Regions from separate parts of the Halomonas sp. A3H3 genome, predicted to be linked through region 2. Evidence: predicted binding sites of a transcription regulator. Region 2 holds the regulator's gene; the other holds the start of a gene.
The links. Region 2 encodes sigma-54, which starts transcription at its own class of promoters, with help from an activator protein. Its sites were predicted from a motif close to TGGCACNNNNNTTGCTNT; they were not measured.

Region 1 (7,275 bases), 5.1 Mb from region 2:
ACTTACATCGGCTAGGAAAAAAATGACACGCTTAACGACGACGCAAAACTCTGGGGAACGCTGGGTATTATCTGGGTTGCCATGCTACTGCTGGTAGGCTGGTTGGCCTGGGAGAATCGCCAGACGATTGAGAGTGAACGCCGAGACAGTATTCAATACGTGGTGGAAAGCGTACAGAGCCAAATTGAAGCGCTACAAGAGCGGGTAGTTGCTGGAGAGCTCAGCCTTGAAGAAGCCCAACAGCGTGCCATCGACAATATGTCTAGCGTCAGTTTTGGCGGTGGAGAATATATCTTCTCCTTCGATGATGACCTAAAGATCGTTTCCCACCCCAAGCGCCCCCGCGGTGAAGACATGAGCGCTTACCAGGATGCCAGCGGCATGGATCTTTACGCTGCTTTTCGAGAAGCAGCTCAAGCTGGCGGTGGGCACGTTGACTACTACTCCCGTCGTATTACTGGTGATGAGCAGGTACCGAAAATCAGTTACGTGGCCTATCTTCCCGAATGGCAGTGGTCGCTGGCCACGGGTGTTTATGTAGATGATATAAACGAAGCTTTTATTACACGTTTAATTTACTCGGTAATGGTACTGCTGATTATAGGCCTTCCTGTAACGCTGCTAATGGGCTGGGTCATTCGTGATGTTGCTCGCAGGCTGGGGGGCGACCCACGCTATGCAGCTAGCGTAGTACGCCATATTGCTGATGGAGATTTGACCCAAACCACTCAGCTTTCGCCGAAGGATCAGCAGAGCTTACTATTTGATATCAACCGGATGCGTGAAACCCTGGCCAATACCATTGGCGATATTCACCACGGCGCAAACCAGGTTAACAGTGGCGTAGAGCAGATTGTGGGTGTTAATGAAGAGCTTTCCACACGCACCGAAGAGCAGGCAGCGTCGTTGGCCGAAACGGCCTCCAGCATGGAGCAGCTTACCGCCACGGTTAAACAAAATGCCGAACATGCGGATCACGCGCGAACACTTGCCACACGCACCGCTGACAGCGCTCAACGCGGCAGTGACTCAATGTCCACGGTGATCTCCACCATGGCGACGATTAACGAAAGCGCCACCCAAATGAGCAGCATCGTTAACACCATTGACGGCATCGCCTTCCAAACCAACATTTTGGCACTTAATGCTTCTGTGGAGGCCGCCCGAGCCGGCGAGCAGGGGCGCGGTTTTGCCGTTGTCGCCAATGAAGTTCGCCAGCTAGCCAGCCGTTCGGCTGCTGCCGCCCAAGAGATCAAAACGCTGATCGAAGCGTCGGACAGCAAAGTGGTGGAAGGCAGCCGTCAAGTGCATGACACCGGCGATGAGATCAATGGCATGGTCGATGACATTAAACAGCTCAGTACACTGGTTCAGGAAATCTCTGCAGCCACCATTGAGCAGAGCAGCGGCATTGAGCAGGTCAATCAGGCGGTAACGCAGATGGATCAAATGACCCAGCAAAATGCCGGCCTGGTGCAAGAGAGTAACCACGCCACCCAAACGCTCGCACAGCTCAGTGCTCAGCTGCGTCAACTGGTTGCCCACTTCCGCATTAACCAGAGCACGGGACATGCACAAGCAAATTTACCCGCCTCGTCATCGGCTCCGCGTGCAGCCCTCCAGCACAGCGATTTTTGATGTCTTGTCATTGCGAGCGCAGTGAAGCAATCTCGGGGTTACCTGCCATCGCAGATCGAGATTGCCGCGTCGCTGCGCTCCTCGCAATGACATATGAGTAGGCTCCTTGCGCAATGACATATGAGTAGGCTCCTTGCAATGATATATGAATAGGCGCTAAACCTTACCTTGGTTATCCAGCTCTACCGCTTCGTGCATACGCGTGAGCAGATCTGGCACCGCGGCCTGAACACGGTTCCAGCTGGGGATAAAGGGTCGCTCACGTGGGTTATCCATAAAAAGATTGCCCGCTTCGAGCAGGTTACTGGCAAACAGCTCCACGGCCTGCTCTTCGCTGTGGCGATCAAGGCTTAGGCCGTTCATCGTCGCATCGTGGTCGTAGGCTTCGATCAAATCCAGCGCAAAGCGGTAGTAGGTAGCTTTAAGCGTGCGGAAGTCTTCGCTGCTAAAGGTAACCCCCTGGGTGGCTAGTTTGCGATAGAGCGCTTTTGAAATATCCAGGCTCATGCGGTTTAAGCCGCTATCAGGATCATCTTCGCTAACCGGCTGATGCTTGTGGTCGTAGGCATCGGCAATATCTACCTGGCAGAGCTGGCGCAGGGAGTAGTTGCGTTGTAACTCCGACAAAACGCCAATTTCCAGCCCCCAATCCGCAGGCATACGAATCCCCTCAAGCACTTCGCTGCGCATCGCAAACTCACCTGACAGTGGGTAGCGAAAGCTATCCAGGTAATCAAGGTAGGGCATCGGCCCACAGACAGTTTTAAGCGCCCGCAGCAGCGGTGTGACTAACAGCCGTGAGACGCGCCCATTCAGTTTGCCCTCGGCAATACGGGGGTAATAACCTTTGCAGAAGCTGTAATTGAAATTGGGGTGCGCCACCGGATACATCAAGCGCGCAAGCAGCCCACGCTCATAGGTCAAAATATCGCAGTCGTGAAGCCCTACCACCGTCGAGCGCCCTGACGACAGCATATAGCCTGCGCAATACCATACATTGCGCCCTTTCCCAGGCTCTAAAGCGCCTAAACCGTGCTCTTCCAGCTCCGCATCCAGGGCGCGCAGCCGTGGGCCATCGTTCCATAAGATGCGCGTGTGTTGCGGCAGGCGTGAGAAAAACTCCCGAGCATATAAAAATTGCTCGCGATCGGCTCTATCCAGGCCAATGACAATCTCGTTGAGATAAGGGACTTTAACCAGCTCATCGACGATCGCCGACAGCGCTGGCCCTTCCAGCTCCGAAAACAGCGACGGTAGAATCAGCCCCATTGGACGTCGTCGAGCAAACTGGCACAGCTCTTGTTCAAGCGCCTCCACCGAGCGCCGGGTAAGGTTGTGAAAGTCGGTAATAATTCCGTTTTGATGAAAGTCACTCATTCACTTACCTCCCTGGATTCATAGAACTGGGGTCAAAGTACTGGACTCAAATAACTGTACTCAAAGGAGAGCGGCATCGCCCTTTTCCGCCGTCGCTAAACGGCGGTCATCTCGCCCCCACCAGTAGGCCACTCCCTCAGCCCAGCCAGTTGGCCCTGTGGCATCCGTGCGATAGAGCGAAGCGTTGCGGGGTTCTACGGCTAAGTCGTGACAACCTCGTATCACGACCGCTTGATCCACTGCTTCGAGCATGGTGATATCGTTTGGCCCATCTCCCAAACCCAATGAAAGAGGCATTCGCCCTCTTAATGCCGTGAAGCGTTTAACCAGCCACTCGACGGCATTGCCCTTATCGGCGGAGCGCCCCATTACATGCCAAAAGCGCCCACCTTGAGTAAGCTGTAAGCCATCCCCCTCTAAAGCGGCGCGAAACGTCTCAAGGGCCGCGGCCGAGTCTTCCCACAACAACGGTTCGCTACCTTCCCGCTGCCGAGCATCCCGGGCGCGAACTGCGTCGAGCCCGGTAAGCTCCATCACCTCAGCTACGCTCATCTCTCCCATGCGGGTAAAGCGAATATCCAAGCGTTCACGCCACACCTTTAATCGGGCACGTATAAAGCCAATATCCACACCAGGATGTTTGATAACGACACCATCACGGCCACTGTCTGGACGGTCTAAGCGTGCATGACACCAGCCAGGGGGGAGACCAATAACCGCACCATTTTCAGCAATAAATGGGGTTGCCGTGAGGCCTAGCGCTTCGCGCAGCAGTATCAGTTCGGCACGGGTTTTACTGGTCACCGGAACCACCGGCACCCCCATTTGCTTTAAGCGGGCAAGCCAGGGAGCAGCAGGGCTGAAGTCATAACTGTGATGGTCGAGCAGTGAGCCATCTAAATCGGTCAAGACAAGCCGCGGCTGCAGAGCCGGATCAACCGAAGGGGTTGACGCTGAAAGACGAGCGGGTTCAGGCATAGCACTACCTCTCTTCGGCCTTAACGCTTCGTTAAGACGTCATGTCTAGAACGCCTAAATAGCTATGGCCAGCTATTAACTACTATGACCAGCTATTAATTGCTACGTAAAGCATAGCAATTAATAAGCCAAAACAGAGAAGTGTCTATTCAACAGAGGGTTACGTGGAATTTGACGGGATAAATAAATCAGAGTACTTGCAAGCACCAAAAAGAGGCAGTTAAAACGCACCACAAAAGTGCATGAAGCAGATCGGTGCGCTTTGTACAGCCCCTTTCAGAATAAGCATTAGCGATAACTAAGATGATAAAAAGTAAAAAAAGCTTTACCGCACTTGGCAACGCTTAATAAATAGCTATACTGATATTGTACCCACTGGCAACCCTGTACACCCCCTCACCTGATGCCAGTGGACTGCAGTGAGCCAAGCCCTTTAATGCCCGCCTCCCCCGGCGGGCTTTTTTCTATGTCATTGCCCCTCTTATGTCATCGCGAGCGAAGCGTGGCGATCATGTTGCCGTCATTGCAAACATAGAGAAGCAATCTCGGGGTTAGCTATCACTGACAAATCAGATTGCCGCGTCGCTGCGCTTCTCGCAATGACATTTTCCTTATAGCTGAGCAGCTATTTACTCCTCTATTAACTGCCCCTTACTCCACATGAATCACCACCTCAACCCGCCGATTACGTGCACGCCCTTCCGCGGTGGCGTTGCTCTCTAGCGGTTTTGTTGCTGCCAAGCCGACTGCGCGAAGGCGTTCAGCATCCACGCCCGCCGCTTCCAGCGCTTCCACAATGGCAATGGCACGAGCACTCGACAGCGCCCAGTTAGATGAGAACTCCTCGGTGCTAATGGTCTGGCTGTCCGAATGGCCCTCCACCCACACTTCGCCATCGTAGCGCTGAATAGTCTCGAGCAAACTGCTCACTAGTGACGACCCATCGTTGGTTAGCTCAGCCGTGGCAGAGGGAAACAGCAGTTGATCCTGTACACGCAGGCTAATCCCCTCAGCCACCCGCGATACTTCAACACCCTCCAGGTCGGGCAAATAGGTAGACTCTTCAACGCGTTCCGAAAGCGCCTGATTTAGCGCAGTCGCCCCCGCTACTGACTCATCGCTCACCGCTTGTACATTTGCCGGGGGGTGGTCGGTTAACACCACCATGTAGTCAGCTAAGGGCGATGTAAAATCATCGCTGCCCGCGGGCATCAGTAGTTTTGGTAAAGAAATAACCGGCTCAGCAGGCGGCAATGGTGCTGCCAAAAGCGGTGGAACACCGAAGCTGACTCGTCGAGGAAGATCGGCCAGCTTGGGCAGCCCTGCCACGCCAAGTGCCGCACTAATCGCCATGGGGTTCAATCCTGCACTGCTCCACCGGGCGACACTCTCACGCTCATGGCTTACCTGGGCCAATGCTTCAGGCAGGGGGACTCCCAAAGTAGGCGAGGATGTGCTCGCGTCCTCGCTCACACTATCCTTCTGGTTCAATTGAGGAATAACCGGCCCTGCAGCGGCGATAATGACCACGAACAGAGCCACCAACAAGGTCATGATATCGAGATAACTGATCATCCAACCGCTACCGCTATCACTTTCATGATAGGCCGACATCAGCGAATCATGGCGCGGACCGCCGCGGTGATCTTCAAGCATTGGCATTATCGCTCATTCAAGTTTTTAACCTCGTGGCCGATCTTGCTAGGTATGATGAATTAGATACGTCGAATTAGGCATGGCAAACTAAGCAAAGCACATAGTCTATCAAAAGCCGTTTTGTAGCGAAAAAGGAACCAGCAGGTGCGCACCCGTCCCCGATTATTTCCATTACCCTATTTCATACGTCCTGTTAGTTTGGGGCTGGCAAGCTTAATGCTTAGCGGCTGCTTTTATGCCAACACATCTCAAGCGCCGATCGCCACTACCTACCCCTATACCGAACAGCAACGTATGCAGGCAGCTCACCACTGGGATGTGCTGGCCCGCCATGAAGCTACCAGCATTTTACAACGCGAGCGCGTTCGCAATCGCGATTTACACATCAGCGAGTCAGACAGTGAAGCACTGCACGCCTACAGTGGCGGTGAATTTGGGCGTGGCTTTCGCGCACTGCTGACCAGCGAACTGGTGTCACGGGGCGCTAACCTTACCACCGTCCCCACTGCAAACAGCGCCAATATCACTATCGACGTCGAAGTTGTCGAGCACCGTGACCGCGGCTTTATCCGCCCACCGGTTGGCGCTTTTACCGCACTCACCGCGGGCATTGCGGTAGCCACGATTCCGTTTAATCAGTGGAGCGAACCTGCGCTGGGATTAATCCCCGCCGGCATGCTTGCCGATACCACCAGCGGTAGTTGGACATACACCGGTGACGAAGAGATCATCGTGACCACGCAAATTATCGATGGCGAACGAATTCTCTACTCTTCGTCCAACATTTACTACATCAATGCCGGTGACCGTCGTCAATATGCCCCTCATCGCGTGCCTCAGGCACCTACCACACCCTCCGTTCCCCTTACTGATACGTGGTAATTTCATGCTGATGACACTTTTAACTACTTGGCGCGCTCGCTCTATCGGCCATGCTACCCGTGGGATGACCATGGGCATAACGCTACTGTTACTGGCTGGTTGCAGCGCGCTGGGCAATGCTAACAACACGCCCGCCGAACCGGAACCCGATCTCTCTGAATTGGTTCATGCCGCTGCCGAGCAGATGGTTGCCAGCAATCCAGAGCTCACGCGCTATAGCCCCATGATTGCCGCCACTTTTGTGAGCATCGACAATCTAAGCCAGTCGTCTACGCTTGGGCGTATTAGCTCTGAAATTATGGCCTCCGCACTGGCCCGCCAGGGTATGCAGGTACGCGAAGTCAAAATGCGCGACAGCATGTTTATCGAAGAGAGCGTGGGGGAATTGATTCTATCACGGCAAGTTCAGCGCCTAACCGCTCAGCACAACGCCCGTTCAATTTTAATGGGCACCTATGCACAGGGCCAGGACTACGTCTATGTAAGTGCTCGGGTCGTGCGAGCAGGTGATGCCATGGTACTCGGCAGCGCCGATTTCCGCTTACCGCTCAATAACAACACCCGAAGCTTGTTAGAGGGCCAAGGGGGTTGGTGAGCACTCACGATTTTTGGCAAGCTCACGTTTATCTTGTAGTGGTGGGCGATTCAATCAACTTATATCCTTGGGCAATGGCAAACGAATGGCAGGTATTGGCGGGCACTTAAACGATGGGTTGCAACTTCGGCCCTCTAGAGATTCAGATC
Region 2 (8,089 bases):
GCACGCTGATGCGCACCTAAACAGTGGCGTCGAGCGTGAGGCTTGCCCGCTCGATCTAGCCCCCACCAGTTCCACCACCGCTGCCCTCGCCCTGGGTGATGCACTGGCGGTTGCGTTACTGGAAGCACGCGGCTTTACCGCTGAAGATTTTGCCCTCTCCCACCCCGGCGGCAGTTTGGGCAAGCGCTTACTGCTACGCGTTAGAGACCTCATGCACGACGGCGCACGCCTGCCCCAAGTCGCATTGGGCAGCCCGCTGCGCGACGCACTACTCGAAATTACCCGGCAAGGGCTTGGCTTTACCTGCGTAGTGGATAGCGAAGGACGATTAGCGGGGGTCTACACCGATGGCGATCTACGCCGCACGCTGGATCAATTCCATAATCTGCGCGACGTGCGCGTTGATGATGTCATGACCCGGCCGGGCAAGCGCATAGGCCCCGATATCCTGGCGGCCGAAGCGGTACGCATCATGGAAGAAAGCCGTATTACCGCGCTAGCGGTGGTTGATGAACAACAGCGCCCAATTGGGGCTCTACATATGCACGACCTGCTCGCCAGCGGCGTTATTTAACCCAGCGGCGCCAACACGACCTGCTTTACGAACTGATTGATATGGAGGTTCTATGACCCTACCTGCCTCGCTACTCGACCAACTCCGCCGTGTACGCCTGCTAGCACTGGATGTTGACGGCGTCCTTACCGATGGGCGCCTCTACTTTCAGGCCGATGGTATCGAAATCAAAGCATTCCACACCCAGGATGGCCACGGGCTAAAGCTTCTCAAACGCGTGGGCGTACATGTCGCGTTGATTACCGGGCGCGACTCCCCCATGGTTAGCCAACGCGCGGCGGCACTCGGCATTGACCATGTTCACCAAGGCTGTGAAGACAAGCTGGCCACACTGCGCGGGCTCTGCCAGCGCCTCGATATTGAACTAGAGCAGGTGGCTTATTGTGGCGACGACCTACCCGACCTAGCGGCTATCAAACGTTGCGGCGTCGGCATTACCGTGCCAAACGCGCCGGACTATATGCATACCCACGCCGACTGGACTACCGAACGCCTGGGTGGCCACGGTGCCGTACGTGAGATCTGCGATACGCTGCTTGAATCTCAAGGACACTGGGGCGCGGTGCTCGACACCTATCTGCACGGCCGCACGTAAATGTTTAAACGCTTTAAAGTACGCCTCTGGTTAGCCGGGCTAGTCATCGCGCTGGGGATTCTGCTGGTATGGCTTGACCCCCGCGGGCCTCAAGACACCAGCATCGACCCCGAAGCACAGGCTCAGGAACCTGGCCACGTGCTGGAAAATGCCGAGATTACCCTATTCGGGGATAACGGCAGTGTCATGCAGTCGCTAAAAACACCGCGCCTTATCCATACCCCGCAGCGCAGCGAAACCTGGACGGAAGAGCCCGAGGCAGTACTGTATGACAGCGAAAACCGTCAGTGGCTGGCCAGCGCCGATGTAGGCACGCTCAACACCGCTACCCAAGCCCTGCTGCTGTCAGGTTCGGCTCGGCTGTTTGCACCAGATGAAGGCTGGCAGCTAGATACCGAGCTACTGCACTATGATGGCCTCGAGCAGCATGCCTGGAGTGACACACCGGTATTGATGCAGCAACCGCCGCAGCAAATGAGCGCTTCACGTATGGACGTTTGGCTTAACACCAGCCAGGTTCGCTTAACGGATAATGTGCGCGGCACGCACCCCCCGGCCACACAACGCTAATAGGAACCGCCATGAAAGCCATGATTTCCCCAGCCCTGCTCTACACTGCACTGTTCGGTTTAGCGATACCTTTATCAGTGTTAGCCCAAACCAACTCATCTTCCCAGGCCCCAGTGGAAGTGGAAGCCGACCGTTTAGATCTTGATCAGCGGGCAGGCACAGCTGTTTATACTGGGGATGTGGACATTCGCCAAGGCGAAATGCAGCTGCGCGGCGAGCGGGTAGAGATCGAACGCAACGACGCGGGCGAACTCTCGACAGCCACCGCTACCGGTGAGCGCGCCTACTTGCGCCATCAAGGCGAAGGGCAAGAAGGCCCCACGGAAGGCTGGGCGCGGCGGATTATTTATCACGTCGCCGAGCGTCGCGTAGAGCTGATCGACCAAGCCGAACTGACCCAGCAAGAGGACACCTTTAGTGGCGGTCGCCTTGAGTATTTTATTGACCGAGAAGTGATTCAAGCGCGCTCTGACGTTGATGGCAGCGAGCCCCAGCGCATACGCATGACCCTTCAGCCTGAACAATAGGGAGCCTAGCTGTGGCCACTGCTGACACTGCGCCGATCAAAACCCTTTATGCCCACCACCTGGCTAAAAGCTACAAACGCCGCCGAGTGGTCAAAGACATCAATCTGGAGATATCCCAAGGCAGTGTCGTTGGCCTTTTGGGCCCCAACGGCGCGGGCAAAACCACCTCATTTTATATGATTGTTGGGCTGGTCAAATCCGACGCTGGCAAGGTGGGTATCGACGATGTGGATTTAACGCGCGCCCCCATGCACGAGCGCGCAGCCGCGGGGATTGGCTATCTACCTCAAGAGGCGTCTATTTTCCGCAAACTCTCGGTTGCCGAGAATATTATGGCGATACTCGAGACCCGCAAAGAGCTTAACCGCAGCGATCGCGAACAGCGCCTGGAAGCGCTACTCGAAGACTTCCATATCACCCATATTCGCGACAACCTGGGCATGAGCCTTTCGGGCGGCGAGCGCAGGCGTGTAGAAATAGCCCGCTCGCTAGCCACAGAGCCCGCTTTTATTCTGCTCGATGAGCCTTTTGCGGGCGTTGACCCCATCTCGGTAGGTGAGATTAAAACCATCATTCGTGCACTGAAACAGCGCCATATCGGCGTGCTGATCACCGATCACAACGTGCGTGAAACACTAGACATTTGCGATATCGCCTATATCGTCGGCGATGGGCAAATCATCGCCAGTGGCTCGCCCGCCTCGATTCTCACCAACCAAAAAGTAAGGGATGTGTATTTGGGCGCCGATTTTCGCCTGTAATGTTTTTGCCTTAATCACCCCTAAATAGCGCTTTAAAACAACTTTACGACCAATGGCATGCTTATTGCACTTGCGCCAAGCACTCACTCGCACTAGGGTGGAGCATTCTGATTAACGAGTGGTTCTCAGATGGTCATGAAAGCTTCTCTCCAACTGCGTATCGGCACACAGCTGACCATGACGCCCCAGTTGCAGCAGGCCATTGCGCTGCTGCAACTCTCTACGCTGGATCTTCGTCAAGAAATTCAGCAGGCCCTCGATGCCAATCCCATGCTGGAGCAGGAAGATGAATTTAGTGAACAGGCTGTCAGCGAGCCTAAGGAAGAAGAGTGGTCAGAGAGCATCCCTACTGAGCTCTCGGTAGATAGCGACTGGTCAGATACCTATCAAGATATGGGAAGCCAGGGGGGCAGCAGCGAAGGCCCCGACTTTGAGCGCCAGGCAGCCGGGCAGAGCCTTCATGGCCACCTGCTGTGGCAACTCGCCATGACCGATTTTAGCGCTCGCGAGCAGCTTGTCGCGGAAAGCTTAATCGACGCGCTAGACGCCAACGGCTACCTGACCCAGCCGCTCAACGACATCCGTGAAGGGCTTCGTGCCCAGGGCATTGACGGGCTAAGCCAGCGCGAAGTGGAAACCATTCTACTCAAGCTCCAGCAGTTTGAGCCGACCGGCATATTTGCCCGTGACTTGCGTGAGTGCTTGATGCTGCAGCTCGCAGCTCTCCCCGATGATACGCCACTGCTGGTTCCCGCCCGCCGCTTGGTGCGGCAGTTTCTCGAAGCGCTTGGCAAAGACGATATGCGTCTGCTGAAACGCCGTCTAGGGCTCGACGACGAACAGCTGGCCGATGTCATCCTGCTTATTCGCAGCCTAGACCCACGCCCAGGCAGCGCCTACGGCGACACCGATGACAGCTATGTCACCCCCGATCTAGTCGTCCGCCACGATAATGAAGGCTGGCATTTAGAGCTCAACCCCGAGGCCCTGCCACGGCTGCGCATTCAGCCCGACTACGCCAGCTTGATTAAGCGTGCGGATAAAAGCGATGACAACCAGTTTCTCAAAGAGCACTTGCAGGAAGCGCGCTGGTTGATCAAGAGCCTCTCTAGCCGAAACGATACGCTGCTGCGTGTTGGTCGCGAAATCATTACCCGCCAGATTGGCTTTTTAGAGCACGGCGAAGAAGCCATGAAACCACTGATACTGGCCGACATTGCCGAAGCCGTGGAGATGCACGAGTCGACTATTTCACGGGTAACGACGCAAAAATATATCCATACACCCCGTGGTGTGTTTGAACTCAAATACTTTTTCTCAAGCCAGGTGAGCGGTCAAGATGGCGACAGCCACTCCAGCACCGCCATCCGTGCACGACTCAAGAAACTGATTCAAGAGGAGCCGCCCGGCAAGCCGCTTTCAGACAGCCGCTTAGTGACGCTATTAGGCGAAGGAGGGATTCAAGTGGCGCGTCGTACGGTGGCGAAATACCGTGAAGCCATGGGCATTCCCTCTTCCAGTGAACGGCGTCGTTTGCGCTAACTTCGTTAACGTTTCAGGGAAACTCTCGACAAGGGCTTTGCAACGCGGCAAAAAGGGTTACAATCGAAGTACAGTCCGATGGATAAGGAGCACGTCAATGCAAGTAAATATCACTGGTCATCACGTAGAACTGACTGACGCCTTGCGTGACTATGTCAACGAAAAGCTTGAGCGTGTAGAGCGCCATTACGACAATATAACTACGGTGCAAGTCACCTTATCAGTGGAGAAAGAGCGCCAGCAGGCCGCCTGTACGCTGCACGCCGCAGGTGCTGACTTACATGCGGAAGCCCTAGACAGTGATATGTACGCCGCTATCGACGCACTAGCGGACAAAATCGACCGTCAACTCGTTAAACACAAGGAAAAAGCACAAGCTCGCGCCCAAGGCGCCGGTGTGCGTTAATTCAATGACGTTGGAAACCATACTCCCCCCGGAACGCGTTCTGTTCGACGTCCCCGGGGGCAGCAAAAAAAGGGTGCTGGAGTTTTACAGCACCTTTATCGCCCAAAATATCCCCAGCCTGGACAGCCAAGAAGTGTTTAGCCGTTTAATCGGCCGCGAGCGCTTAGGTAGTACGGGTATTGGTAACGGCGTGGCTATTCCTCATGCGCGTAGCCCCCACTGCAACGCCCCTATCGCTGGATTTTTGAAACTGGCTGAAGCGATCGATTTTGACGCTATCGACGGCGACCCGGTAGATCTGGTGTTTGTCCTGTTGGTACCCGAAGAGGCAGATGACACGCATCTCTCACTGCTGGGTCAGGTAGCGACCATCATGAATGATGCGGACACGCGCCAGCAACTGCGTAAAGCAGCCAGCCAGCGCGAACTGCTTGAGCTGATTACCGCCAAAATTCGCGAGCAATCAGCGGCCTAAGGGTCTGAAACCCTGTTCAGGGCAGATCACAGCAGGTTATCCGCTCACCACCCTCAACGCAGCTTGATCAAAGCAAAGAGAGACTCTATGCAACTGGTGATCATTAGCGGCCGCTCCGGGTCAGGTAAATCTATCGCCTTGCAAGCGCTGGAAGATCTTGGCTACTACGCGATTGATAACCTCCCAGCTATGTTGCTGGGGTCGTTGGTGGATGAACTGCGTGACCAGGGCGACCGAGCACATTTAGCGGTGAGTATTGATGCCCGCAATTTGCCGGGAGCTCTGGAGCGCCTGCCCTCTTTATTAGACGAGTTGCGCCAGCGTAAAATCGACTTTCAAGTTATTTACCTGACCACCGATGCGCGCATACTGCTTGAGCGTTACTCAGCAACGCGTCGCCGTCATCCGCTGACCCGCGATAGCGAAATGACGCTGGAAGAGGCGATCAATAAAGAAGAGACGACGCTAGAGGATATTCGCGATCTGGCCGACCTATTGATCGATACATCACGATTATCGGTGCACGATTTACGCCGTCGCATTACCGACCAAGTAGCCCATCAGCGGCGCGACAAGCTGACGCTAACGCTGGAATCGTTTGGGTATAAACGCGGCGTACCGTTAGACGCCGACCTGGTCTTCGATGTGCGCTGCCTGCCAAATCCGTACTGGGATCCAACGCTGCGCCAATTCACTGGCCGCGACGCGGAAATCGTGGCTTTTTTGAACAGCTATCCGATTGTTGATGCCATGAGCGACGACATCTTGGCCTGGCTAGAGCGTTGGCTACCCGCTTACCAGAATAGCCAACGTAGCTACATGACTATCGCGATTGGCTGTACTGGTGGCCAGCACCGCTCGGTCTATATGGCCGAGAAGTTAGCGGAAAAATTGACTCCTAGCATGGGCGAAGTTCAACTTCGCCACCGCGAACTGGGTCTGCACTACACCATAAGCGAACAGTTGGCCGCTCCCCTCGTCAGCGCTTCCACACCTAACGAGCGGCCAGAGACCTCTTAAGCGCGTCTATCCATTAATGACACCACTCGGCGAAAAGGAACCAGGGTGCCAGAACGCATACTTACACTTACCAATCAACGCGGGCTACACGCTCGCGCGGCGACAAAACTGGTCAAATGCGGCCAACAGTTCACGGCAAACATACGCGTTTACAAACAGCAACAGGCCGCCGACGCCGCCAATATCATGTCACTGCTGATGCTTGCCGCACCTTGTGGCACCGAGCTTAGAATCACCGCCGAAGGCGATGACGCCGAACAGGCGCTTGAAGCGATTCAAGCGCTGTTCGACGCCCGCTTTGAGGAGGATCAGTAAGCCGCCGCTTGACTTGTTAGTCCCCCGCCACGGTCATGGCATCAATCAACCAGCTACCCGTGTGAACACTGCCACGGGTATCAGTGTCATCGCCAATACCTACTAAGCCAGCAAACATCCGCTCCAGGTTTCCAGCAATGGTGAACTCTTCGACCGGGTACTGCACCTTTCCATTTTCGACCCAAAAACCTGCTGCACCGCGGGAATAGTCACCGGTCACACCGTTGACACCTTGGCCCATCAACTCAGTCACCCAAATACCCCGCCCCATCTCTTGCAACAAGCTTTCGCGTGATTGCAGTGGCGTTGCTAAACGCACGTTACGTGCCCCACCGGCATTGCCCGTGGTTTGCATATCGAGACGACGAGCGCTGTAAGAAGAGAGCATATAGCTGGCAATGCGTCCCTGATCGATAAAGCGATTATTGCGCGTTTGCACGCCCTCGCCATCAAACGGTGAGCTTGCCGTGGCGCCAATCTCCATTGGCCGCTCTTCGAGACTAAACCAGTCGGGAAACAATGGTGTACCGAGCCGGTCGCACAAAAACGAGGCCTGCCGGTAAAGCGCACCACCGGCTAACCCACCGAGCAGGTGGCCAACCAAGCCACTGGCCAACGATGGGTCAAACAGCACCGGAAAGGTGCCCGTTGGCGGCCGTTTAGCACCTAGCCTGCGCAGCGTACGCATCGCGGCTTCGCGCCCCACCTCAGCGGGGTCACGTAGCGCCTTGGGGTCACGGGCAGAGGTGTAGTCATAATCACGCTGCATACCGCTCGCGTCTTGGGCAATCAGCATGCAAGAAAGAGAGTGACTACTGCCCTTTTGGGTACCTAAAAAGCCGTGGCTATTGGCGTAAACGCGCACCCCTTCGCCACTGGAGAGAGACGCGCCATCTGACTGTGAGATGCCGTCAACGTCTCGCCCCGCCTGCTCGCAGGCAAGCGCTAACTCAATCGCCTCATCCGTTGTGAGCGCCCAGGGGTAGTGCACTTTTAGATCGGGCAACTCAGTAGCCATAAGGGAGGCATCGGCCAGCCCTGCGGCCGGGTCTTCGCCGGTATAGCGGGCAATCGCCAGCGCTTTCTCTACGGCTGCCTGGATCGAGGCACTGCTGGCATCAGTGGATGAAGCGCTGCCTTTACGTTGACCCACGTATAGCGTGACGGCAATGCCTTGGTCACGGGATAACTCAACCGTTTCAACTTCGCCCAGGCGTACGCTAACGCCTATACCCTGATCGACGCTTGCGCCTACTTCGGCAGCATCCGCGCCCAAGCGCTTCGCCAGCGCTAACGCCTCTTCG

Region 1: a site for sigma-54 is predicted at 4,107-4,124, ahead of HALA3H3_RS00040 (HAD-IIB family hydrolase). Genes of this name have one in related genera too.

What each region holds. Positions count from the first base shown of each region.
Region 1 is NZ_HG423343.1:4,788-12,062, forward strand. Features, by position in the region: partial or broken gene HALA3H3_RS00030 (methyl-accepting chemotaxis protein) at 23-1,638, shown strand; gene HALA3H3_RS00035 (glycosyltransferase family protein) at 1,795-3,015, opposite strand; gene HALA3H3_RS00040 (HAD-IIB family hydrolase) at 3,076-3,993, opposite strand; gene HALA3H3_RS00045 (OmpA family protein) at 4,645-5,655, opposite strand; gene HALA3H3_RS00050 (hypothetical protein) at 5,866-6,531, shown strand; gene HALA3H3_RS00055 (FlgO family outer membrane protein) at 6,596-7,126, shown strand; gene HALA3H3_RS00060 (GNAT family N-acetyltransferase) at 7,212-7,275, shown strand, end outside.
Region 2 is NZ_HG423343.1:5,104,247-5,112,335, forward strand. Features, by position in the region: gene HALA3H3_RS23210 (KpsF/GutQ family sugar-phosphate isomerase) at 1-574, shown strand, start outside; gene HALA3H3_RS23215 (KdsC family phosphatase) at 627-1,169, shown strand; gene lptC (LPS export ABC transporter periplasmic protein LptC) at 1,170-1,739, shown strand; gene lptA (lipopolysaccharide transport periplasmic protein LptA) at 1,751-2,266, shown strand; gene lptB (LPS export ABC transporter ATP-binding protein) at 2,278-3,027, shown strand; gene HALA3H3_RS23235 (RNA polymerase factor sigma-54) at 3,157-4,569, shown strand; gene hpf (ribosome hibernation-promoting factor, HPF/YfiA family) at 4,667-4,975, shown strand; gene HALA3H3_RS23245 (PTS sugar transporter subunit IIA) at 4,980-5,450, shown strand; gene rapZ (RNase adapter RapZ) at 5,538-6,470, shown strand; gene HALA3H3_RS23255 (HPr family phosphocarrier protein) at 6,516-6,785, shown strand; gene pmbA (metalloprotease PmbA) at 6,802-8,089, opposite strand, start outside.